2 linked regions of the Peribacillus simplex NBRC 15720 = DSM 1321 genome follow. The protein of the gene in region 1 binds, or shares a complex with, the protein of each later gene. Links are inferred from orthologs where the notes say so. Each region holds a gene or a part of one and is shown in the gene's direction. Other genes may lie near its edges. The genes, in order: secA and secY.

The links.
Region 2: the proteins of secA (region 1) and secY are in contact, whole or in part, in a crystal structure (PDB 3DIN), measured with the Thermotoga maritima proteins. The link is inferred for Peribacillus simplex NBRC 15720 = DSM 1321 from one-to-one orthologs. Residues at the interface, in WP_004082002.1 of Thermotoga maritima: Glu261, Ala262, Arg263, Lys300, Ala301, Arg302, Thr303, Ile304, Ile305, Leu323, Tyr324, Asp325, Pro326, Val329, Ser330, Tyr333, Ile336, Lys340, Phe345, Val349, Glu363, Phe364, Tyr374, Ser375, Gly376, Gly377, Glu393, Ile395, Thr482, Ser483; in WP_004081795.1 of Thermotoga maritima: Glu108, Gly109, Glu110, Glu111, Ala236, Glu237, Arg238, Arg239, Ile240, Thr241, Ile242, Gln243, Tyr244, Ala245, Arg246, Arg247, Val248, Thr249, Gly250, Arg251, Arg252, Val253, Tyr254, Gly256, Ala257, Ser258, Thr259, Tyr260, Leu261, Pro262.

Annotation. Positions count from the first base shown.
Region 1 is NZ_CP017704.1:2,871,114-2,887,777, forward strand. What follows is about bases 8,101-11,247. They hold secA (preprotein translocase subunit SecA), read left to right. Parts: upstream 8,101-8,490; coding sequence 8,491-11,004; downstream 11,005-11,247. Also shown: flagellar assembly protein FliW, read left to right, coding at 1-156; carbon storage regulator CsrA, read left to right, coding at 156-389; flagellin Hag, read left to right, coding at 531-1,460; BS1321_RS13715 (DNA endonuclease), read right to left, coding at 2,183-3,025; flagellar protein FlaG, read left to right, coding at 3,203-3,565; BS1321_RS13725 (flagellar hook-associated protein 2), read left to right, coding at 3,580-5,091; flagellar export chaperone FliS, read left to right, coding at 5,116-5,517; flagellar protein FliT, read left to right, coding at 5,517-5,861; hpf (ribosome hibernation-promoting factor, HPF/YfiA family), read left to right, coding at 6,114-6,671; BS1321_RS13745 (anti-repressor SinI family protein), read left to right, coding at 7,459-7,599; BS1321_RS13750 (helix-turn-helix domain-containing protein), read right to left, coding at 7,748-8,071; BS1321_RS13765 (YitT family protein), read left to right, coding at 12,476-13,291; cccB (cytochrome c551), read left to right, coding at 13,341-13,682; cell division ATP-binding protein FtsE, read left to right, coding at 13,975-14,661; permease-like cell division protein FtsX, read left to right, coding at 14,651-15,544; BS1321_RS13785 (murein hydrolase activator EnvC family protein), read left to right, coding at 15,640-16,664. UniProt on the Escherichia coli protein: Required for protein export, interacts with the SecYEG preprotein conducting channel.
Region 2 is NZ_CP017704.1:2,429,432-2,438,050, reverse strand. What follows is about bases 5,546-8,495. They hold secY (preprotein translocase subunit SecY), read left to right. Parts: upstream 5,546-6,347; coding sequence 6,348-7,643; downstream 7,644-8,495. Other genes in these bases: BS1321_RS11515 (adenylate kinase), read left to right, coding at 7,702-8,355; rplO (50S ribosomal protein L15), read left to right, coding at 5,908-6,348; rpmD (50S ribosomal protein L30), read left to right, coding at 5,693-5,875; rpsE (30S ribosomal protein S5), read left to right, coding at 5,546-5,676. Outside these bases: rpsS (30S ribosomal protein S19), read left to right, coding at 9-287; rplV (50S ribosomal protein L22), read left to right, coding at 305-646; rpsC (30S ribosomal protein S3), read left to right, coding at 650-1,306; rplP (50S ribosomal protein L16), read left to right, coding at 1,308-1,742; rpmC (50S ribosomal protein L29), read left to right, coding at 1,732-1,935; rpsQ (30S ribosomal protein S17), read left to right, coding at 1,954-2,217; rplN (50S ribosomal protein L14), read left to right, coding at 2,259-2,627; rplX (50S ribosomal protein L24), read left to right, coding at 2,671-2,982; rplE (50S ribosomal protein L5), read left to right, coding at 3,012-3,551; BS1321_RS11555 (type Z 30S ribosomal protein S14), read left to right, coding at 3,577-3,762; rpsH (30S ribosomal protein S8), read left to right, coding at 3,793-4,191; rplF (50S ribosomal protein L6), read left to right, coding at 4,222-4,758; rplR (50S ribosomal protein L18), read left to right, coding at 4,791-5,153; more of rpsE, read left to right, coding at 5,176-5,545. UniProt on the Escherichia coli protein: The central subunit of the protein translocation channel SecYEG. Consists of two halves formed by TMs 1-5 and 6-10.

The DNA of each region.
Region 1 (16,664 bases):
ATCCAGGATCCTTTCAATGAAACGACGGCGAATCTTCAGGCCCCCATCATCATAAATAGTTCTAAAAAAACGGGCAAGCAATTTATCATGAATGCTAGTGAATACCGTACAAAGCATAGACTGTTTGAACCTCCAGTAGAACAGGGGGGGAAATGATGCTCGTATTGACCAGAAAACCAAATGAAGCGATCATGATTGGCGATGATATCGAAATTACGATCCTGTCCGTTGAAGGAGAACAAATCAAACTGGGGATCAATGCCCCTAAAAACGTGGATATCCATAGGAAGGAAGTCTACCTGTCCATCCTGCAGGAAAATAGTGAAGCTTCCAAAACAGAAACCAATCTTCTGGAAGATATAAATGAGTATTTCAAGAAAAAATCGTAATATCCGCTAAATATGTTTCCAAGCAGGTCGATATTAAATATACAACGATGGGCAGTGAAATAGGCGGCCGACTTATTCACTGCCGCCCATCGTAAACAACCACATGGACGTGGGGACTTAAGACTCAAGGAGGAAACATAAATGATTATCAATCACAATATCTCAGCTCTAAACACGCACCGTCAATTATCAAGTGCAACGAATGCACAATCCAAATCAATGGAGAAACTTGCATCGGGCATGCGCATCAACCGTGCAGGCGATGATGCTGCTGGTCTTGCAATCTCTGAAAAAATGCGTGGACAAATCCGCGGATTGGACCAAGCTTCCCGTAACTCACAAGATGCTATCTCTTTGATCCAAACAGCTGAAGGTGCATTAAACGAAACTACTGATATCCTTCAACGTATGCGTGAACTTGCTACTCAAGCATCAACGGATACTAATACAACTAGTGACCGTGGAGAAATCCAAAAGGAAATGGATTCTTTAACATCTGAAATCAACCGTATCGGTAATACAACTGAATTCAATACACAGAAATTATTGAATGGCTCAAAAGACTCTAATAATCCTGATGGTACAAGTGCAGGAGTTGCAGGTGTAGGTCTTCAATTCCAAATTGGAGCAAACGAGAACCAAAGTCTAACACTTGAAATTAAAGATATGCGTGCTGCTGCTCTTGGATTGACTGGTACTGCTAATGATCCAGGGTTCACGGCTGCTAATGGCGTAAGTGACGGTACTAATTCTACCGCTAGTGAAGCTGGACTAGATGTTTCTAGTGCTGCTAATGCATCAGCTGCAATCACAGCAATCCAAGGAGCAATTGATAACGTATCAGCTGAACGTTCTAAATTAGGTGCTAACCAAAACCGTTTAGAGCATACTATTAACAACCTAGGTACTTCTTCTGAAAACCTGACGGCTGCTGAATCACGTGTTCGTGATACAGATATGGCTAAAACAATGATGGAGCAAACTAAAAACTCTATCTTGGCGCAAGCTTCACAAGCAATGTTGGCTCAAGCAAATTCTGCACCTCAAGGAGTCTTACAACTTCTAAGGTAAATTTGAAGGGCGTTTTATCTAGTAATGGATAAAATTATGACTGGGTGAATTGCTGGAACTTCCTAAAGCTGCATCAACCACAACGTAACTGGAAACGGTAAGCGTGAAGGTCTGAAAATGGTGGAGATGACATAATGGATAATCAGCAGCCAAGCTCCTTTGAGGAAACTCTGGAGAAGGTTCAACGACTAGGATATACAGTCTAAGGCGAAGGCTATGACAATGAAATCCGTAGGGTGGCGGTAGCCATTCGAAGTGCCCAGCCCCTTATAACATAAGGGTGAAGATATAGTCTATTCTATGTTCGAAAGACATAGTCGCAAAGCAAGCGAGCCAACAGCCACAAGGAGTTTTACAACTTCTTCGTTAATTTTAGATTACTTGAAAGAGACTCTAGTTATACTAGGGTCTCTTTTGTATTTATGGAAAGAAAGAACCATGGGGAAAAGTAGAGTTAAGGATGGTGAAAATGAAAAGATCTAAAAAGAATGGAAGTTACATTGGTGATAGTAATTTTATGTACAGAGCTAATCATGAACAGCCAAAATTACAACTAGGAGGGAATCAGGACGGATAAAGACCAACAAGCACAGAAGAACTTATTCTAACAACATCTTAAAAGCGATCAAGGAACAGGTTCTTATTTTGGTCGAGATGGAAGTGAGGTTATGAAATGAAAAGGGGAGCACACAGCATACCACCCAAATTATCACGAGGTGGCGTTAGTTTTGTTTTTTAATTTCTTGCCATTTGTAAGTAACGGACCAATAACTTCTTTTTAGCATCTTTGCAATTTCATTTGTTGTAAAACCATTTTTTTTAAGTTGTCTTAGTAATTTAATTTCATCTGGAGAATAGGGTTTAGAGCGATCTGAACTGCTGGTAAGAATCGTGTAATCCGGATACTTAGATTTCCATCTGAGTATTTCTTTTTGATTTCGGAATTCCCAAGAGGTTTTATATAACATAGAAGGACAAGTTTTTGCTACAGGTTCGATTAGTTCGAGGAAACGAAAAGTTTCTTTAACAGAAGTAGTTTTTAGAATATATCCATATCCATCCTTACGAGAACTCAGCTTTAAGGATAAATGATATGTGGTAAATATATGTTCCTTTAGTTTCTCTAATTCGTCTTTAGGATAACATTGAAGGTAAAGATAAATATGCGGTGTGAGGTATATAATTTTTTTATTATGATTTACCCTGTATGAGATGCTTAATGAGCCATCATCCATGTATAGAATAGTTAGGAAATGTGGTAAAAGGCAATTTTCCAGTAATGTGAAAGGGAGATGTTTAGTTCCATCATTGCTGTAAAAGTGTGGGAATAAATTCGTAAATAATTCTAAAGAAGCGGAACGGACACATTGGCTTGCCGGAGTGATATACAATAATCCATCAAAAAAGGCAATTTTCCATTTTCGATAATCTTCCTGAGATGTGCCGTAGTGTTCCCGATAGCTATTGTTCTTTCTCCTGCTATTTTTATAAATTTTCGTGATTTCACCGTCACTTATAACGCTGGCATATAATATATTTTTCTGGATTTCAGTAAGATCAATCATGAAAACCTCCTTATATAGAGTGTAAGCTCTTCTTCTTAGTCCCATTTTATATTGTTATCCCCTCCAATATCAGAATGTTTGTTCTCTATTTAATAATAAATCCTTTGTAGGACACTGTAAAGTTCCGTTTTAGAACCGATATAAAAAGTAAAGATATCATAATTGGGGGCTTTTTAGATGTTGGAGAGTTTGTCCACGAATATTCTTTCCTCACAACTTAGAACAGCAATCTCGGAAGGAATCAGTTCATATTATCAGCGGGATATGAATACGCTTGCCTATTCGGAACGAAGTGTGGAATCTACTGATGAGCCTTCAAAAGAAAAGGTGCAGGAAGTTGTGGATAGTTTGAACACTTTCCTGGATCCAATACATACGGCCGTTCGTTTTGAATATCATGAGAAGTTGAATGAGTACTATGTCAAGGTTGTGGATGATGTAACGGATGAGACGATTCGGGAGATCCCACCTAAGAAGTTATTGGATTTCTATGCGGCAATGACGGAGTTTGTCGGAATCATGGTGGATGAAAAAATATAGGCGGGTGATCAATTTTGGTACGAATCAGTGGTTTAGCAAGCGGAATGGACATTGATGAATTAGTTAAGAGCATGATGCAGGCAGAACGAGTGCCATTGGATAAATTAACACAGAAAAAGCAGTATTCCGAGTGGCAACGGGATGATTACCGCTTGATAAATACATCTTTATCAGAATTGGATACGCTCATTCGTGATGGAATAGGGAAGCAGTCTTCCTTTATTAAAAAGAAGGTGTCGGTATCGAATCCAGATGCTGTATCAGTGAGAAATGTGAATTCGACCAGTGATTTTTCCGGGAATATACAAGTGAATGGACTTGCCAAAGCAGCTACCATGACAAGTACGGAAAAATCAGCTGTTACTGACCCCAAAAAGAAATTATCGGAATTGGGTTTCACGACACCACAAGATATTACGATACTGGCCATCAATAAAGACGGCGGTTTTGATACGGAAGTAAAAGATGGAGCAACAGTGGAAAAACCGTACACGCTTACCCTTAATGCGGACGATACGTTAGAGAGTGTTATAAATAAAATTAATGCTAACTCGGGAGTGACTCTATTTTTCGATGAAACGTCCCAGAAATTTTCCATCACTGCTAAAAATACCGGTGATGTTAAAGATCGAGCTGAAATTGAATTGGGAGGCACCGGAGATTTTTTTGCTACGTTAAAAATGAGCAGTAACAATGAAGGAACTGGCGGCTCAAAAGGGGGAAATGCGTCGATTGTTTTTAATGAATTGGAAATTTCCCGGCCTTCGAATACTTTTCAGATTAATGGAGCGGAAATAACGATAAAGCAGAAAACGACGGATACCGTCACATTCTCATCAACAACTGATGTGGATGCTATCTTGGATACAATCACACAGTTTGTGAATAAATACAATGAAATCATTAAAAAGGTTCAAGATAAAACGGGTGAAGCGAAATATCGCTCCTTTACCCCGCTTACCTCTGAGCAAAAGAAGGCAATGACAGAGGACGAAGTGAAGCAGTGGGAAGAAAAAGCGAAGAGCGGAACGTTAAAAAGCGATTCGACATTAAAAAGTCTTCTGACCACAATGAGGTCATCTCTATACACCTCGGTGGATGGGATCGCAGGAAAAAGCAATCTCAGCAGTTTGGGAATCACCACGACCAAGAATTACTTGGAGGGCGGTAAATTAACGATTGATGAGGACAAGCTCCGGGCAGCCATTAGTGAGGATCCCAATGCGATTTATGATATGTTCATGGCCAATGGAACGGAAAAGAGCGACAAAGGTCTCGCGCGCCGGTTAAGGGATGATATAGAATCATCCATGAAGGTCATTACTGAAAAAGCAGGAAAAGCAGGATTTGTTAACAACACTTTTACAATCGGGAAATTGGTCAATGGATTGGATACGAAGATTTCAGCATTTGAAGCAAAGTTAACTAAACTGGAAACACGCTATTACAACCAGTTCACGGCGATGGAAAAAGCGATTCAAAAGGCAAACAGCCAAAGTGCATCGTTGGCTTCTTATTTTAGTTAAGGTAAGGCGGAAAGGAAGTTAAATATGGCGATAAATAATCCATATCAATCATATCAGCAAAATTCAGTCAATACAGCATCACCGGGAGAGCTTACATTAATGCTTTATAATGGCTGCTTGAAGTTCATCATGGTTGGGAAGAAAGCCATTGAAGCTGGTAATATCGAAGCGAAGAATACGAACATCATTAAGGCTCAAAATATTATCCATGAATTGATGGTAACGCTGAATATGGATGCGGAAGTATCCAAAGATATGATGAGTCTGTATGATTTCATGAACCGGCGTCTGGTAGAAGCAAATATCAAAAATGATGTTGCTGCTTTGGAAGAGGTGGAGGTACTTGTTACTGAGTTCCGGAATACTTGGAAGGAAGTAATTCTGATCAATCGGAAAAAACAATTTACCCAAAGCGGTCAAGTGTAATGGTGATTCGAACCTTTCATGATTTGACTGCTGAATTACTTGCCGTTCTGGAAGATCGCACGATTACAGAACGTGATGATAAAATAGAAAGGGTCACACAGCTGATTGATCAGCGAGATGGACTTCTTTCTCGAATCAAACTGCCTTTAACTGTTGAAGAGCAGCAGTTGGGCCGTGCAACCGTGTTGCTTAACCAACAGGTCGATCACTTGCTGAAGCTTCAAAAGCAGGAGATACAGCGGGATATCCAGGAAATAAATAAGAAGAAACAATCATCTAATAAATACACGAACCCGTATGAGAGTCTATCAGTGGATGGCATGTTCTACGATAAAAGAAATTGATTACCCAACCGTTTGGACTCCAAATGGTTTTTATGTTAATTATTTTTAAATTTTCTGTAAATAATATAGGCTTAATTTTTTCTTTATGGCATAGCATTTGATATAATGAAGCTAGGGCAGACATCAACCCTTTCCAAACCTTCCGACAATTGTTTCATTATTTCGACATATTTCATGATGTGTTTCTAAAGGAAACCGGAGGGGTATTGTAGAATCTAACTGTATAGTCTTAATTTAAGGAGGACTCACTTTATGAATTACAACGTACGCGGTGAAAACATTGAGGTAACTCCAGCAATTCGAGAATACGTCGAAAAGAAAATTGGCAAGTTAGAACGATATTTTAACAATACACCAGATGCAAATGTGTTAGTGAATTTAAAAGTGAACAATAATACATCAAAGGTCGAAGTGACGATTCCTATGCAGAATTTGGTTCTTCGTGCTGAAGAGGAAAATGCGGATATGTATGCTGCCATTGACTTGATCAATGATAAGCTTGAACGCCAAATTCGTAAACATAAAACGAAGGTCAATCGTAAATTCCGGAACAATCTATCGACTACACCCGATGCATTCGCCTTCAATACGGAAGTTGACGAAGTGGTGGATGAATTCGAAGACGATAATGATATTGAAGTGGTCCGCAATAAGCGCTTTGATTTAAAGCCGATGGACAGTGAAGAAGCGATTTTACAAATGAATATGCTTGGTCACAGTTTCTTCGTTTACACGAATGCGGATACTAATACAACGAACGTAGTGTACCGCCGAAAAGATGGACGCTATGGATTGATTGAACCTAGTTAAATATTAATCTAAGATCAAAAGCACAGCCCCTGGGTTGTGCTTTTTTAATGCATGTTGATAGAATTCGTTGGCTGTTGGATTTACTAGAAAAGTTAAAAAAATGATTGCTTCTTTTGTTCTCTAAAGAATACAAATTTATTAAAAATCCATTTTAAAGAACGGTTTTGTTCTTCATTAAGATAAATAGTTAGTATTACCTATTTAATCACCCCAATCTTTTGAACTATACCCGAATTGTTAGTTCTTTAAAAAGAACAAATAGTTATTTATAAAAAACAATTTGATCAAGGTGCAGAGGGGTTGGATTACTTGTATCGAAAGAATTGCCATACATGCCATAGGGATTCTTTTAGCAGTGCGGAATATGGAAAGTGGCTTTGCCCGACCTGCGGTGAGGACTTAACTGCGCAAAAAGCACTGGATGCACTTACAATTGAGAGAATCAATACACCCCAACGAAATATTAAGAAGAGTAATATTTACTATTATACAAAAAAACGAAATTGAATTAGTCTATGATAAATCACCAGAACTTCAAATTTTCTTAATATTGTAATATTTTGTCGGATAAAAGTTTTTGCATTTATGTGGATTACCGACATAAAATAGCAATATATGGAGTGGGTATCCGTTATAATATGATTATAAGTAATGTATTTGGTAATAAATACCACGACAAAGGCAAACTTATTGAAAGATGAGGGCGCAAAGGCACAGGTCTAAGGTCTTTGTGACTATGATGGCTGGTCTGCCTGAAATACAAAGAGTATTTTAGGAGGTAGAAGAGGTGGCTAATGTGAAAATGGATCAAGAATGGGTGAAATTGATTTCAGAAGCAAGAAGCTTGGGGTTCAAAAAAGAGGAAATCAGTGCTTTTTTTAAACGGGAAACCCTTGAGGTAACATTTGAGAAGAACGATGGAAATTAGGTTCCGAACAAGATCGAGAACATCCCTATAAACAGTGGTTCGATTCATTAGCTGTTTATAGGGTTTATTCTTCCTTGAGATTCTAGTGAGTCTAGCTTATTCAAACTTTATTCTCAGGATTATGTAGGTAAACTAGTGCACTACCACTCTACTCTTCTTTATCTTTTCTCCATTTATTAAACTCGATGAATTCCCTGAATTGTTGTTTTGAAACACCCGAATTCATAGCTTCCTCAACGATTTTCATCCAGTCAGTGTCCAAGGTTTCCTTATTTGGTGCATCATAAAGCAGGGCATCAACAGGAATGTTAAGTACGGCGGAGATTTTTTCAAGAAATTGAATAGAAGGATTCGTTTGTAAGTTCCGCTCGAGCGAACTTAAATAAGACTTTGCCACACCCGCTTTATCGGCAAGTTCAGTCATCGACATTTTTTTTTCTTCTCGCAGTTTTTTTACACGTTCACCAATCATCAATACCACCTCGAAACATGATCTATTTATCTTCCGCTATTAAGTTTCAGTAGCCCACCTTATCATTCAAAACATGAAGCCTGTAAGGTTGGATTACCTTGACATGCTATCTCTAGAGAGGACACAGCATCTAGTGATGGAAGGTTATGGATAATTCTCATTTGCATATGGAATAGTGGGGAGTTTGCAACATATTTTTTATACTTCCTTCTATTTTAACAGTTTTACTCCTCATTTATCCATTGTTTTTCGCAAGAATTGAATTCAGGTCTATACCAGGGAAGTGACATGAAGTTGTACCTCTAGGATAGAAGTGGTAAAATTAAGCGTGCATTAGTAATAATAGAAGATGTGTTTCTTCTTACTTATATGAATTTTGTCATTGAACGATCATTACCATAATAGAGGAGCGTTATTGAATGCTTAATATATTAAATAAAGTTTTTGATCCGAATAAGCGAGAAATCAAACGTTTGGAAAAAATCGCTGATCAGGTTGAAGCGCTGGCTGATGAGACGGCTGCGTTATCGGATGAACAGTTGCGTGCCAAAACGGGTGAGTTTAAAGAGCGTTATCAAAATGGCGAAACCGTTGATGATTTGCTTGTTGAGGCTTTTGCAGTTGCGCGTGAAGGGGCAAAGCGTGCTCTGGGCTTATACCCTTACCGTGTTCAAATCATGGGTGGGGCATCCCTTCATGATGGAAATATCTCCGAGATGAAAACAGGGGAAGGTAAAACCTTAACATCTACCATGCCGGTTTATTTAAACGCGCTTACCGGTAAAGGTGTACATGTCGTTACTGTCAATGAATACTTGGCACACCGTGATGCCACCGAGATGGGTGTATTGTATGATTTCCTTGGTTTGACCGTCGGATTGAATTTGAACAGTCATTCCAAAGAAGAAAAGCAAGAGGCGTACAATGCGGACATTACGTACAGCACGAATAATGAGTTAGGATTTGATTACCTTCGTGACAATATGGTGTTATATAAAGAACAAATGGTACAGCGCCCGCTGCACTTTGCTGTTATTGATGAGGTCGATTCGATTTTGATCGATGAGGCGAGAACGCCATTGATCATTTCCGGTTCCGCACAAAAATCGGCTCAGCTTTATATCCAGGCCAATGCGTTTGTGAGAACCTTAAAAAAAGAAACGGACTACACATATGATGAAAAGACAAAAGGTGTTCAGCTGACTGAAGATGGGATGAATCGAGCTGAAAAAGCGTTTAATATCGATAATTTGTTCGATATTAATCACGTTACTTTGAATCATCATATCAATCAGGCGTTAAAGGCGCATGTTTCCATGCATTTAGATGTGGATTATGTGGTCCAGGAAGGCGAGATAGTCATCGTTGACCAATTCACTGGCCGTTTGATGAAAGGCCGCCGTTACAGTGAAGGTCTCCACCAGGCGATCGAGGCGAAAGAAGGACTTGAAATTCAAAATGAAAGCATGACGCTTGCGACGATCACATTCCAGAACTATTTCAGGATGTATGAAAAACTTTCAGGTATGACCGGTACAGCGAAAACGGAAGAAGAAGAATTCCGCAATATTTATAATATGAATGTCATTGCGATCCCGACAAACAGGAATATCGTCAGGGATGACAGGGCAGATCTTATATACGCGACAACTGATGGGAAATTCAAGGCTGTTGTGGAAGACATCGCCGAACGTTATACAAAGGGTCAGCCAGTGCTTGTCGGTACGGTTGCCATCGAAACATCTGAAGTCATATCTGCTTATTTATCCAAAAAAGGAATCCCTCACGATGTTTTGAATGCCAAGAACCATGAGCGTGAAGCGGAAATCATTGCGAATGCAGGTAATCAAGGTTCAGTTACGATTGCTACGAACATGGCAGGGCGCGGTACGGATATCAAGCTTGGTGAAGGTGTCAAGGAGCTTGGAGGCCTTGCTGTCATCGGCACGGAACGTCATGAAAGCAGGCGTATAGATAACCAGCTTCGTGGTCGGTCAGGCCGTCAGGGAGACCCAGGGGTCACTCAATTCTATTTATCAATGGAAGATGAATTGATGCGCCGCTTCGGTTCGGATAACATGAAAAACATGATGGCACGCCTTGGAATGGATGATTCCCAGCCAATTCAAAGTAAAATGGTGACAAGGGCCGTTGAATCTGCACAGAAACGGGTCGAAGGCAATAACTTCGATTCACGTAAGCAATTGCTGCAGTATGATGATGTTCTCCGTCAACAACGGGAAATTATATATAAACAGCGTTTCGATGTCATGGAAAGTGAGAACTTACGTGAAATCGTCGAAACGATGATTACGGCATCCATCCAGCGAAATGTTGTCGCGTTTGCACCAATGGGCGATGAGGAAGGCTGGAATTTACAAGGCCTTGTCGATTACCTGAATGGTAACCTATTCAATGAAGGTTCAATCACTGTAGCTGATTTGGAAGGGAAAAATGAATCGGAATTGGTTGATTTCATTTTAGCAAAAGTGAAAGAAAGCTATGACCAAAAAGAAGAAGAGCTATCTGAAGAACAAATGCGTGAATTCGAAAAAGTAATCGTTCTTCGTGCAGTCGATAGTAAGTGGATGGACCATATTGATGCAATGGAGCAATTGCGCCAAGGGATCCACCTTCGTGCTTATGGCCAGATCGATCCGTTACGTGAATATCAATCAGAAGGTTTCGCAATGTTTGAAGCCATGATTGCTTCAATGGAAGATGAAGTCGCCAAATACATCATGAAGGCTGAAATTCGCAACAATTTGGAGCGTAAGGAAGTCATAAAAGGACAAGCGGTCAATCCGAAGGAAGAAGACGGGGGAAAAGTGAAAAAAGCCCCTGCCCGTAAAAAGGAAGACGTTGGCCGAAACGCTTTATGCCCGTGCGGCAGCGGAAAAAAATATAAGAATTGCCATGGCAATTTAGGCTAAAGTTAGGTGTATAATGATTATGGGACGGTTAAGTGTAAGGCTTGCCGCCTCTTTTCATGTTTAGTTTGCATAAAGCAATATATTTGCATATAGTTTGAAGAGGTTTATTTGTGTAATGAAGCGAATCCTTCTTCAGGGATTTTTTTAACATACTTAATGAGGTGAAGAGAAATGGAATTAGCAGAAATAAGAAATGAACTTGAACGGACAGCGCAACGATTAACGGACTTTAGGGGGTCTCTTTGACTTAGATGAAAAAGAGGCACGAATCGCACAGCTTGAAAATGAGATGACACATCCCGATTTTTGGAATGATCAGCAAAAAGCACAAACTGTCATCAATGAAACGAATGCTTTGAAAGAACAAGTCAATCAATTGTCCGATCTGAATGAATCATATGAAAATCTGGATTTGACATATGAATTAGTGAAAGAGGAGAATGATCAAGAACTTTTGGCTGAGCTGGAAGAAGAAATCACGGTTCTTTCACAAAAGATGAATGACTTTGAACTTCAACTTTTACTAAGTGAAGAATATGACTCGAAAAATGCCATTCTTGAACTGCATCCTGGTGCAGGCGGAACGGAGTCCCAGGATTGGGGTTCCATGTTGCTGCGTATGTATACCAGATGGGGTGAAAAAAGAGGCTTTAAAGTGGAAACCCTTGATTACCTTCCAGGTGATGAAGCTGGAATCAAGAGTGTCACTTTAATTTTCAAAGGCCATAACGCCTATGGTTATTTGAAAGCGGAAAAAGGAGTACACCGTCTTGTCCGGATTTCTCCTTTCGATTCTTCAGGGAGACGCCATACTTCATTCGTTTCATGTGAAGTCATGCCGGAATTCGATGAAACGATTAATATAGAAATCCGCACGGAAGATTTGAAAGTCGATACGTACCGGGCAAGTGGTGCAGGCGGTCAGCATATCAATACAACTGACTCGGCAGTCCGGATCACCCATATACCTACGAACACCGTGGTAACGTGCCAAAACGAGAGATCTCAAATCAAAAACAAGGCCCAAGCCATGAATATGCTAAAAGCCAAATTGTATCAACGTGAAATTGAACAGCAACAAGCGGATTTGGATGAAATCCGTGGTGAGCAAAAGGAAATTGGCTGGGGAAGCCAAATTCGTTCTTATGTTTTCCATCCGTATTCCATGGTTAAAGATCACCGTACTAGTGCCGAGACCGGAAACTTGGGAGCAGTCATGGATGGAGATATCGATATGTTCATTGATGCGTACTTGCGTTCAAAATTATAAGATCAGCCAGTCGGACCGGTTTCCCGGTCCGGCTTTTTTATGTTTTCCTTTTTAATGAATCTTCTGGCTGACATTTACAGGATTGAAAAGGGATGCTCTACCTCGTTCGGCCAATACTAGATAATAATGATGGTTCGAGGAGACTTATGCAAAATGAAGAAAAGATACCGGGAGCGGAAGCACCCTTTAATTCAAAAGTTAATGGAGTATGGATTGGTGATTGTCGGTTCGGCCATAATTGCCATTGGTTTTAATGTATTCTTACTGCCTAACCAGGTCGCATCTGGCGGGGTCAGCGGGATTAGCACGATACTGGATTCAACCCTCGGTTGGGAGCCGGCCTATGTACTTTGGGGTTTTAATATCCCTTTGTTCATAGCGGGGCTTATTATCCTTGGAAGACATTTCGGAGCCAAAAGCCTGATTGGAACCTTATTTTTGCCTTTAGTGGTATTTCTGACAAAGGATTGGGATGCATGGACGAATGATGCATTGCTTGGTTCGATTTGCGGGGGGATGATGGTCGGACTGGGGCTGGGGATCGTCTTTCGCGGAAAGGGTTCCACAGGGGGGACCGATTTAGCGGCACAGATTTTCCATAAGTATACCCATCTGTCATTAGGGACCTGTGTGGCTGTCATTGATGGAATCATCGTTTTAAGTGCTGCCATTGTTTTTGATATTGAAAAAGGGCTTTATGCATTAATAGGATTATATGTGACAAGCAAGACGATCGACCTCGTCCAGATTGGATTGAACCGGTCCAAGATGTCACTAATTATCACGAATAAAGAAATGGAAGTAAGGGATGCTATCATACATGAGCTGGACCGGGGCGTAACAGGCATATCCGGGTATGGCGGCTATACGGATGATACTCGTCCAATTTTGATGTGCGTAATAGACCAGTCGGAATTCACCAAATTGAAACAATTGGTGAAACTCGTTGACCCTAAAGCGTTTGTAATTGTAATGGACGCATCGGAGGTACTCGGGGAGGGTTTTAAACTGGATTGAAATTGGTATAATGTTCTTGTGCTGGTATAAATCAGAGGGGGTAAATTCAATGAAAAAGAAATGGTTAGCCTTAGTTTTGGGTACTTCTTTGACCTTGGCTGCATGCGGTGGAAACGATGATGCTGCAGATAAAGAGCCTGCAGGTGAAAATAATGAAACGACTACGGCAGGTGCTGGTGATGCCGCAAAAATTTATGAAAACAAATGTTCAAGTTGTCATGCAGTGAATCTTGAAGGCGGCGTTGGACCGAATTTAACGAAGGTCGGTTCGAAGCTATCGAAAGCAGACATCGAAAAAGTCATTGCTAATGGCCAAGGTGGAATGCCAAAAGGAATAATCCAGGGTAAGGAAGCGAGCATGGTCGCTGAATGGCTTGCTGGACATAAGTAATGATTAATGAAACGTTCTGCTTAGCAGGACGTTTCATTTAGCCTCCATTAAACCTCGAAAAAACTCACATTTAACCCCTTATCAAGCAATCAAATCTTAGAATTATTACATAGATGTTGATATATGTCTAACTGAAATGAAACTGTAATATTTTTTATGCTTAATTTGACAAAATATGATGTTATAATGTTCCTGTGCTCAAGTAAGAGAGATTCCTGTCAGATTTCAATGAAAATTGTCGAAAAAGCTGTAGGTACATAGTGATAATCCAAGCAAATTAGGTGGTTTTAGAATGATAGAAATGATAGATGTGAAAAAGACATATCCAAATGGCGTAATTGCCATTAATGGAATCAATGTGAAAATAAAGGCAGGCGAGTTCGTTTATGTAGTGGGTCCGAGCGGTGCCGGAAAATCGACCTTCATCAAAATGATGTATAGGGAAGAAAAGCCTACAAGCGGTAATATCTTGGTCAATGGCCTTAGCCTGCCAAGTATCCGCAATTCGAAAGTTCCTCTATTCCGCCGTAATATCGGTATGGTATTCCAAGATTTTAAACTCCTTCAAACATTCACTGTATATGAAAATGTTGCTTTTGCCATGGAAGTTATTGAAAAGGAACCAGAAGAAATCAAAAAGAGAGTCATGGAAGTCCTTGATCTGGTAGGCATTAAACATAAAGCAAGAATGCTGCCTTCCGAGTTATCTGGTGGGGAACAGCAAAGGGTTGCAATAGCCCGTTCGATCGTCAATGATCCTAAGGTAGTCATAGCCGACGAGCCTACAGGTAATCTTGATCCCGAAACATCATGGGAAATCATGAACATATTTGAAGAAATTAATAAACGCGGAACTACACTTGTCATGGCCACTCATAATAGGGACATCGTCAACAATATTAAACGACGTGTCATTGCCATTGAAAGTGGAAAAATAGTTCGCGATGAACATCGAGGTGATTACGGATATGAAATTTAGAACATTGCTCCGTCACTTCCGTGAAAGTTTTAAAAATATTGGCCGTAATGGATGGATGACGTTTGCTTCAGTCAGTGCAGTAACGGTCACTCTAACATTGGTTGGCGTCTTTTTAGTGCTCATGATGAATTTAAATCATATCGCGGGAAATGTGGAGAAAGATGTCGAAGTTCGTGCACATATTGATAATGCGGCGAATGATGACGATATAAAAGCTATCGGTAAGCAAATTACGGAGATGGACGGCATTGAATCAGTGATTTTCTCTCCTAAAGATGAAGAGCTTACTAATTTAATAGATGATTTAGGAGATAATGGTGAGGCTTTTAAACCATTTGAACAAGATAACCCATTAAGGGACGTTTATGTTATCAAAACGAAATCTCCGCAAGATGTCATCAAGGTGGCAAAAAAAATCGAAGGTTTTGAGTATATCCAAAGTGTTAAATATGGACAAGGCTACGTCGAGAAACTATTCAGCTTTGTTAATATTGCTAGAAACATAGGGATCGTTCTTATTGTAGGTTTACTATTTACTGCAATGTTCCTGATTTCGAATACGATTAAAATTACCATTGTAGCTAGAAGAAAAGAAATTGAGATCATGAGATTGGTAGGAGCAACGAATACGTTCATCCGTTGGCCATTCTTCTTGGAAGGACTCTGGTTGGGAGTCCTCGGTTCCATCATTCCCATAGGTCTGGTTGCAGTACTCTACTACAATCTTTATAAATATGCAGCACCGCAGATTACGTTCAAATTCATAGATTTCCTGCCAGCAAATCCGTTTATTTATCAAGTTTCAGCCATCCTCATCGTAATTGGTGCCGTTATCGGGATATGGGGCAGCTTGATGTCCGTCAGGAAGTTCTTGAAAGTATAAAAGTGTATGTTTACTCGAAAGCCAAAAGAAGCCGGATATAAATAGAGAGACGTTACAAGGCAAGGATGTAACGGGTTGAAAGGGGAAATGAAACGTTGAAAAAAAATATCATTGCCATGAATGCCTCCATTATGATCGGGTTGGGAAGCATTTTAGCGGCACCTTCGGTTTATGCCGAGTCGATCTCGAACTTAGAAAAACAGAAAGAATCGATCCAGGAAAAACGTTCGGGTGTTGAATCGAATATTTCCGAAACGGAGAAGAAAATCGATAACCTGCAAGATAAGCAAATGACAGCAGAAGAACAAATCGCTGCTATTGAAGCGAAAATTGCAGAGTCCGCAAAAAAAATCGATGCTAAAAATGCTGAAATTACACAAACGAAAAAAGAAATCGAGGCATTGAAAGAAGAGATTAAAGTATTAAAAGAGCGGATCGCCAAACGTAATGAAGTATTGAAAGAAAGGGCACTTTCTTTCCAGGAGACTGGCGGGGACGTGAACTACCTTGAAGTATTATTCGGATCATCCAGTTTTGGAGATTTAGTTGACCGTGTCGGAGCTGTAGCGACAATTGCTGAAGCCGACCGGGATATTTTAAAAGAGCATGAGCTGGATAAAAAGGATCTGGAAGAAAAGCAAAAAGCTGTTGAAACGAAGCTTGCCAGTTTAGAAGTGGCAAAAGCTGAACTATTGGAAATTCAAAAGCAACAAAAACAGCAGAAGCAAGAAAAGGATGCATTGGTTAAGAAATTAAAGCAACAAACTAAAAAACATGAAGATGAGAAGATGGGTCTAGAGGAAGAGAAAGCGAATCTTGCTGCTCAAGAAAAAGCCATCAAATCAGCCATCAGCTTAGAGCATCAACGTCTTGCCGAATTGGAAGCAGCTCGTAAAAAAGCGGCAGCCGAAGCGAAAAAACGTGCAGAGCAAGAAGCGGCACAAGCGGCAGCCCAAGCAGCCCAAGCAGCATCACAAACATCCGAATCAAAAAAACAATCGTCCTCTTCAGGATATAGTGCAAAAAGCAACAGTTCATCATCATCATCACCTTCACACTCATCGTCTAATGTAAGCTCAGTGCCAGCTGTATCATCGGGTACTTTCACTAGACCAAGTGC
Region 2 (8,619 bases), 450 kb from region 1 along the record:
GTACTCGCATGGGTCGTAGCTTAAAAAAAGGGCCTTTTGTTGATGATCATTTATTGGTAAAAGTTGAAAAATTAAATGAAGCTGACAAGAAACAGGTAGTAAAAACTTGGTCTCGTCGCTCAACAATCTTCCCGCAATTCATCGGACACACAATCGCCGTTTATGACGGTCGTAAGCATGTGCCGGTTTATGTAACAGAAGATATGGTAGGTCACAAACTAGGCGAATTCGCGCCTACACGCACTTATAAAGGTCACGCAAGTGATGACAAGAAAACAAGACGTTAATGAGAGGAGGGCATCTCATGCAAGCTAAAGCTGTCGCTAAAACAGTTCGTATTGCTCCTCGTAAAGTGCGTTTAGTCGCAGATTTAATTCGAGGAAAACAAGTAGGTGAAGCAGTAGCGATTCTTCGCTTAACACCAAAATCTGCTTCTCCAGTCGTAGAAAAAATTCTGAAATCTGCTATCGCAAATGCAGAACACAACTACGAAATGGATATTAATAACCTAGTCGTTTCAGAGGCATACGTTAACGAAGGACCAACATTAAAACGTTTCCGTCCTCGCGCTCAAGGTCGTGCGAGTGCAATAAACAAACGTACTAGTCATATTACAATCGTTGTATCAGAAAAGAAGGAGGGGTAATCTGTGGGTCAAAAGGTAAATCCTATCGGTATGCGTATCGGGATCATTCGTGATTGGGAATCCAAATGGTACGCTGATAAAGACTACGCTACTCTTTTGCATGAAGACATTAAAGTTCGTGAATATATTGCGAAACGCTTAAATGATGCTTCTGTATCCAAGGTTGAAATCGAACGTGCTGCTAACCGCATCAATGTATCAGTTCACACTGCTAAACCAGGAATGGTTATCGGTAAGGGCGGTACTGAAGTCGAAGCACTACGTAAAGCTTTGAACCAGCTAACTGGCAAAAGAGTTCATATCAATATCATTGAAATTAAAAGAGCAGATCTTGACGCAAAATTGGTTGCTGAAAACATCGCTCGTCAATTAGAAAACCGTGTTTCATTCCGTCGTGCTCAAAAACAAGCTATTCAACGCACTATGCGTTCTGGCGCAAAAGGAATCAAAACACAAGTTTCTGGTCGTCTTGGCGGTGCTGATATTGCTCGTGCTGAACATTACAGCGAAGGAACAGTTCCACTTCACACACTTCGTGCTGACATAGATTATGCTCATGCTGAAGCAGATACTACTTACGGTAAGCTAGGCGTGAAAGTTTGGATCTACCGTGGAGAAGTTCTTCCTACTAAGAAGAAATCTGAGGAAGGAGGAAAATAATATGTTATTGCCAAAACGCGTAAAATACCGTCGTGAACACCGCGGTAAAATGAGAGGGATGGCTAAGGGCGGCACTGAAGTTCATTTCGGAGAATTTGGACTTCAAGCTCAAGAAGCTTCCTGGATCACGAACCGCCAAATCGAAGCAGCTCGTATTGCGATGACTCGTTATATGAAACGTGGAGGAAAAGTTTGGATCAAAATCTTCCCAAGCAAACCTTACACAGCTAAGCCGCTTGAAGTACGGATGGGTTCCGGTAAAGGTGCTCCTGAAGGTTGGGTAGCAGTAGTTAAACCGGGCAAAGTATTGTTTGAAATCTCTGGTGTATCTGAAGAGGTGGCAAGAGAAGCATTGCGCCTTGCAGCACACAAACTTCCAATCAAATGTAAGTTTGTAAAAAGAGAGGAAATTGGTGGTGAAACAAATGAAAGCTAATGAAATCAAAGATCTAACCACTGCTGAAATTGAACAAAAACTAAAATCTCTTAAAGAAGAACTATTTAATCTTCGTTTCCAGTTAGCTACTGGACAACTTGAAAATACAGCTCGCATCCGTGAAGTTCGCAAATCGATTGCTCGTATGAAAACAGTTGTTCGTCAAAGAGAGATCGGTGTCACTAATCGATAATGAATGGAGGTTTGCAGAATGAGCGAACGCAACCAACGCAAAATCTACACTGGACGCGTAGTATCCGACAAAATGGATAAAACAGTAACAGTTGTCGTAGAAACCTATAAAAAGCATTCTTTATACGGTAAACGCGTGAAATACTCTAAAAAGTTAAAAGCTCATGACGAGCTAAACGAAGCTAAAGCAGGCGACGTAGTACGTATCATGGAAACTCGTCCACTTTCAGCTACAAAACGCTTCCGTCTTGTAGAAGTAGTAGAAAAAGCAGTAATCATTTAATATAGTTCGGATTAAGCTAATTCCGAAGGGAGGTACCGTACATGATTCAACAAGAATCTCGTTTAAAAGTCGCTGACAATTCAGGTGCTCGTGAAGTGCTAACAATTAAAGTCCTAGGTGGTTCTGGCCGTAAAACTGCAAACATCGGTGATGTCATCGTTTGTACAGTTAAACAGGCAACACCAGGAGGCGTTGTTAAAAAAGGTGAAGTCGTTAAGGCTGTTGTTGTCCGTACAAAACGTGGTATGCGTCGTCCTGACGGTTCTTACATTCGTTTTGATGAAAACGCATGTGTAATTATCCGTGACGATAAGAGCCCACGTGGAACTCGTATTTTTGGACCTGTTGCTCGTGAATTACGTGACAATAGTTTCATGAAGATCGTTTCTCTAGCTCCAGAAGTTCTATAATATGTAAAATTTGTATAAAGCCTTTCAAGGAGGTGCCAAGCTAATGCATGTTAAAAAAGGTGACAAAGTCGTAGTCATCTCTGGTAAGGACAAAGGCAAACAAGGAACAATTCTTTCTGCATATCCGAAACAAAATCGTGTACTTGTTGAAGGAATTAACATCGTGAAAAAGCATTCCAAGCCATCTCAACTTAATCCACAAGGTGGAATTATCAGCAGAGAAGCTGCTATTCACGTATCCAATGTAATGCCACTTGATCCTAAATCAGGTAAACCGACTCGTGTTGGATATAAGATTGAAAATGGTAAAAAAGTACGCGTAGCTAAAATATCAGGTGAAACTTTAGATAAATAAGTCATAAATGAAGGGAGGTACACTAAGCAATGAGCCGCCTTAAAGAAAAATTAAAAAGTGAAATTACACCATCATTGATGGGCAAATTCAACTATCAATCAGTAATGCAAGTACCAAACATTGAGAAAATCGTTATTAACATGGGTGTGGGTGACGCAGTATCTAACTCGAAAGCTTTAGATACAGCTGTTGAAGAACTTACATTGATCACTGGTCAAAAACCTGTTATAACAAAAGCAAAAAAATCAATCGCAGGCTTCCGTTTGCGTGAAGGTATGCCTATCGGAGCGAAAGTTACATTACGTGGAGAACGTATGTATCAATTCCTTGATAAGCTAGTATCTGTATCTTTACCGCGTGTACGTGATTTCCGTGGCGTTTCAAAGAAATCTTTTGACGGACGTGGGAACTATACATTAGGCGTTAAAGAACAACTTATCTTCCCTGAGATTGATTACGATAAAGTGAGCAAAGTTCGTGGTATGGACATCGTTATCGTAACGACTGCCAACACTGACGAAGAAGCTCGTGAACTACTTACTCAAGTTGGAATGCCGTTCCAAAAGTAATCTCTAAATAAAGGGAGGCGAAATCGTGGCTAAAAAGTCTATGATCGTAAAGCAAAAACGCGAACAAAAGTTTAAAGTACAAGAATATACACGTTGCGAACGTTGCGGACGTCCACATTCTGTATTACGTAAATTTAAACTTTGTCGTATTTGTTTCCGCGAACTTGCATATAAAGGACAAATTCCTGGCGTTAAAAAAGCTAGCTGGTAAAACCCGAGTTTGGGAAGGAGGTAAAATATAATGGTCATGACAGATCCTATTGCAGATATGCTTACTCGCATCCGTAATGCGAATATGGTTCGTCACGAAAAACTGGAAGTTCCTGCTTCAAAGATCAAAAAGGAAATTGCTGAGATCTTAAAAAGTGAAGGCTTCGTACGTGACTTTGAATTAATCGAAGACAACAAACAAGGTATCATCCGTATCTTCTTAAAATACGGTGCAAACAACGAACGTGTTATCACTGGTCTAAAACGTATCAGCAAACCTGGTTTGCGTGTATATGCAAAAACTGGAGAGGTACCACGCGTTCTTAACGGTTTAGGTATCGCAATTGTTTCTACTTCTCACGGAGTTTTAACAGACAAGGAAGCTCGCTCTAAACAAGTTGGCGGAGAAGTTTTAGCATACGTTTGGTAATACATTTTCACAAGAATGGAGGTGCACATTATGTCTCGTATAGGTAAAAAACCTATTGAAATCCCTGCAGGCGTTACAGTTACTGTTACTGGAAGTGAAGTAACTGTTAAAGGACCTAAAGGTGAATTAACTAGATCATTCAATCCTGACCTTTCAATCGTTGTTGAAGAGAACGTGTTAACTGTTACACGTCCGTCTGACGAGAAGAATCACCGTTCTTTACACGGTACTACTCGCGCACTTATCTCTAACATGGTTGAAGGTGTATCAACAGGATTTGTAAAATCACTTGAACTTATTGGGGTTGGGTACCGCGCACAAAAGCAAGGTACTAAGCTTATCCTTAACGTTGGATATTCCCACCCTGTAGAAATAGAGCCAGAAGCTGGCGTTGAAGTCGAAGTTCCTTCTAATACAAAAGTAATCATCAAAGGTGCAAACAAAGAACGTGTAGGAGCTCTAGCAGCTAATATCCGTGATGTTCGCCCACCTGAACCGTATAAAGGTAAAGGGATTCGTTACGAAGGCGAATTCGTTCGTCGTAAAGAAGGTAAAACCGGTAAGTAATGCCGCATAAGTAAACGAAAGGAGTGACGTAAATGATTACGAAGCTTGATAAAAATGCTACTCGTCAGAAAAGACATGCGCGTGTACGTGCTAAGCTTTCTGGAACGGAAGCTCGTCCTCGTTTAAATGTGTTCCGTTCAAACAAACACATTTACGCACAATTAATTGACGATGCAAAAGGCGTAACATTAGCAAGTGCTTCAACTCTTGATAAAGAGATCAGTATCGAAGCTAGTAGCAATGCTGAAGCAGCTCAAAAAGTTGGCGAACTTATTGCGAAACGTGCTGTTGAAAAAGGTTTCAAAGCTGTGGTATTTGACCGCGGTGGTTACCTCTTCCATGGTCGTGTTAAAGCATTGGCTGACGCTGCTCGTGAAAACGGCTTAGAATTTTAATGGATAAGGAGGGACATAACAGATGCGTAGCATTGATCCTAATAAATTAGAACTTGAAGAACGCGTAGTTACAGTAAATCGTGTAGCTAAAGTTGTTAAAGGCGGACGTCGTTTCCGTTTCACTGCACTAGTTGTTGTTGGTGATAAAAATGGTCATGTTGGATTTGGTACTGGTAAAGCTCAAGAAGTTCCGGATGCTATCCGTAAAGCTATTGAGGATGCTAAGAAAAATCTAATTACTGTACCAATGGTTGGAACTACTATTCCTCACCTTGTGAACGGTCGCTATGGCGCAGGTCACATTCTATTGAAACCAGCTTCTGAAGGTACAGGAGTAATTGCTGGTGGTCCTGTTCGTGCGGTACTTGAATTAGGCGGAGTAAGTGATATCTTGTCTAAATCACTAGGTACTAATACACCTATTAATATGGTTCGCGCAACAATTGAAGGATTGAAGCAATTGAAACGTGCTGAAGACGTAGCTAAGTTACGTGGGAAATCAGTACAAGAACTGTTAGGATAAGGAGGGAAATCGAATTATGGCTAATAAATTAGAAATTACCCTCACTCGCAGCTTGATTGGTCGTCCTGAAGATCAACGTGTTACAGTTAACACTTTGGGTTTACGCAAAATGCATCAAACGGTTATTCAAGAAGATAACCCTGCGATTCGCGGTATGATTACCAAAGTATCTCATCTTGTTACTGTAAAAGAACAATAAAATAATTTTTAACTTAACAAGGAGGTGCCAACATGAAACTTCATGAGTTAAAAGCTGCAGAAGGTTCTCGTAAAGAACGTAAACGTAAAGGTCGCGGTATTGGATCTGGTAACGGTAAAACAGCAGGTAAAGGACACAAAGGACAAAACGCTCGCTCCGGCGGCGGTGTGCGTCTTGGATTTGAAGGGGGTCAAACTCCTCTATTCAGACGTTTGCCTAAACGTGGATTTACCAACATCAACCGTAAAGACTATGCTATCGTGAATCTTGATACGTTAAATCTTTTCGAAGACGGTACTGAAGTAACACCAGCTCTTTTACTAGAGACTGGAGTTGTAAGTAAAGAAAAAGCAGGAATCAAAATTCTTGCAAAAGGAAGCATTGAGAAAAAGCTTACTGTTAAAGCTCACAAATTCTCTTCTACTGCTAAAGAAGCTATCGAAGCTGCTGGCGGTAAAACAGAGGTGATCTAATGTTTCGCACGATCTCCAATTTTATGCGCGTGGGTGAAATAAGGAATAAGATTATTTTTACCCTTCTAATGTTAATCGTCTATCGCATCGGTACATTTATACCTGTACCGCATGTGAATGCCGATTTTCTCGCTGAACAGGACCAGCTGAGCGTCATCGGTCTTTTAAATACCTTTGGCGGCGGAGCACTGCAAAACTTTTCCATATTAGCGATGGGTATCATGCCATACATCACGGCATCTATCATCGTTCAACTATTACAGATGGATGTTGTTCCTAAGTTCACTGAATGGTCTAAACAAGGAGAAGCAGGGCGCCGTAAATTAGCTCAATTCACTCGTTACTTCACTATTATCCTAGGATTTATCCAAGCTGTGGGTATGTCTTATGGGTTCAATAATATGTCAGGTGGCCAGTTGATTGAAAATCCTGGAATTGCAACATACTTGCTTATTGCGACTGTCTTAACGGCAGGAACAGCTTTTCTTTTGTGGTTAGGGGAGCTGATCACTGCTAAGGGTGTGGGTAATGGGATTTCCATCATAATCTTTGCTGGTATCGTAGCTAGTTTGCCTAATACGGCAAATCAGATTTACGCCCAACAATTCGAAAATGCTGGGGATCAATTATTCTTACGAATCATAACGATTATCCTCATTATTTTAGCAGTATTAGCAATCGTGGTTGCTGTTATCTTCATTCAGCAGGCATTACGTAAAATTCCTATACAGTATGCGAAACGTGCTGCGGTAGGTCGTACACAAATGGGTGGCCAGTCTACTCATTTACCATTGAAAGTAAATGCTGCGGGGGTTATTCCGGTAATCTTTGCAATGGCATTTATCATTACTCCCACTACAATCGCTTCTTTCTTTGGAAAGAACAGCGTGACTAGTTGGATTTCAACAAATCTTGATTACACCAAGCCAATTGGGATGATCATATATGTTGCTCTTATCATTGCTTTTGCGTATTTTTATGCATTCATTCAGGTTAATCCTGAACAAATGGCTGAGAATTTGAAAAAGCAAGGTGGCTATGTGCCGGGGATTCGTCCAGGTAAGAGTACACAAGAATATTTAACACGTGTTTTATACCGTTTGACGTTTGTAGGCTCTATATTTTTAGCCATCATTGCCGTTTTACCGGTATTTTTCATTAAGCTTGCTGATTTACCTCAATCTGCACAGATTGGTGGTACCAGTTTGCTAATCGTAGTGGGGGTTGCCCTTGATACGATGAAGCAGCTGGAATCACAACTTGTGAAGAGACACTATAAAGGCTTTATAAAGTAATGAGTTTTGGGAACGGCTTGTTCCCTTTACCCATTATAGAGTTTGAGGGGGAAGAAAATTGAATCTAGTGTTAATGGGTCTGCCGGGTGCTGGTAAGGGCACTCAAGCTGAACAAATCGTAGAAAAATATAATATCCCTCATATCTCTACTGGAGATATGTTCCGAACAGCTATAAAAGATGGAACAGAATTAGGTCTAAAGGCAAAATCATTCATGGACAAAGGCGAATTGGTACCTGATGAAGTTACCATTGGCATTGTACGTGAACGTTTAAGCAAGGAAGACTGCCTAAAAGGATTTTTGCTTGATGGTTTTCCACGTACTGTGGCGCAGGCAGAGGCACTTGAAAGCATTCTTACTGATTTAGATCGAAAAATGAATTTTGTCATTAATATCGATGTTGATAAAAGCATCTTAATGGAAAGATTGACAGGACGTCGTATTTGCAAATCATGTGGTGCGACATATCATCTTGTTTTCAATCCGCCTGTTAAAGATGATGTATGCGACCGCTGCGGCGGAGAATTATATCAACGTGCCGACGATAATGCAGAAACGGTTCAAAATCGCTTAGATGTGAATTTGAAACAAACCAAGCCACTTCTTGATTTCTACGGAGACAAAGGATACTTGGTTAACATTGACGGACAGCAAGATATTAATAAGGTATTTGAAAATATCGATGTGTTGCTTGGTGCTTTACAAAATTAATCATTCGTATTGATTTATGAAATTCATACCATTTTTATAACTTACTAGTTAAACTTGGTGCATTCCTATATTACAAAGGGTATAATGGATTTCGCGAGAGCATTCGCACATTTATTAATCAGGTTCTTGTACTTGGTATTCCCTGAATTGGGCGATTACTTTTTAAGTGATCTTCATGGACATATCCGGTCGGCAAAATTGATGAAGAAATGCAGTGACTCTATTGGGATTCCTAAAGAGTCGTGATATAGAGGGTTGAAAGAA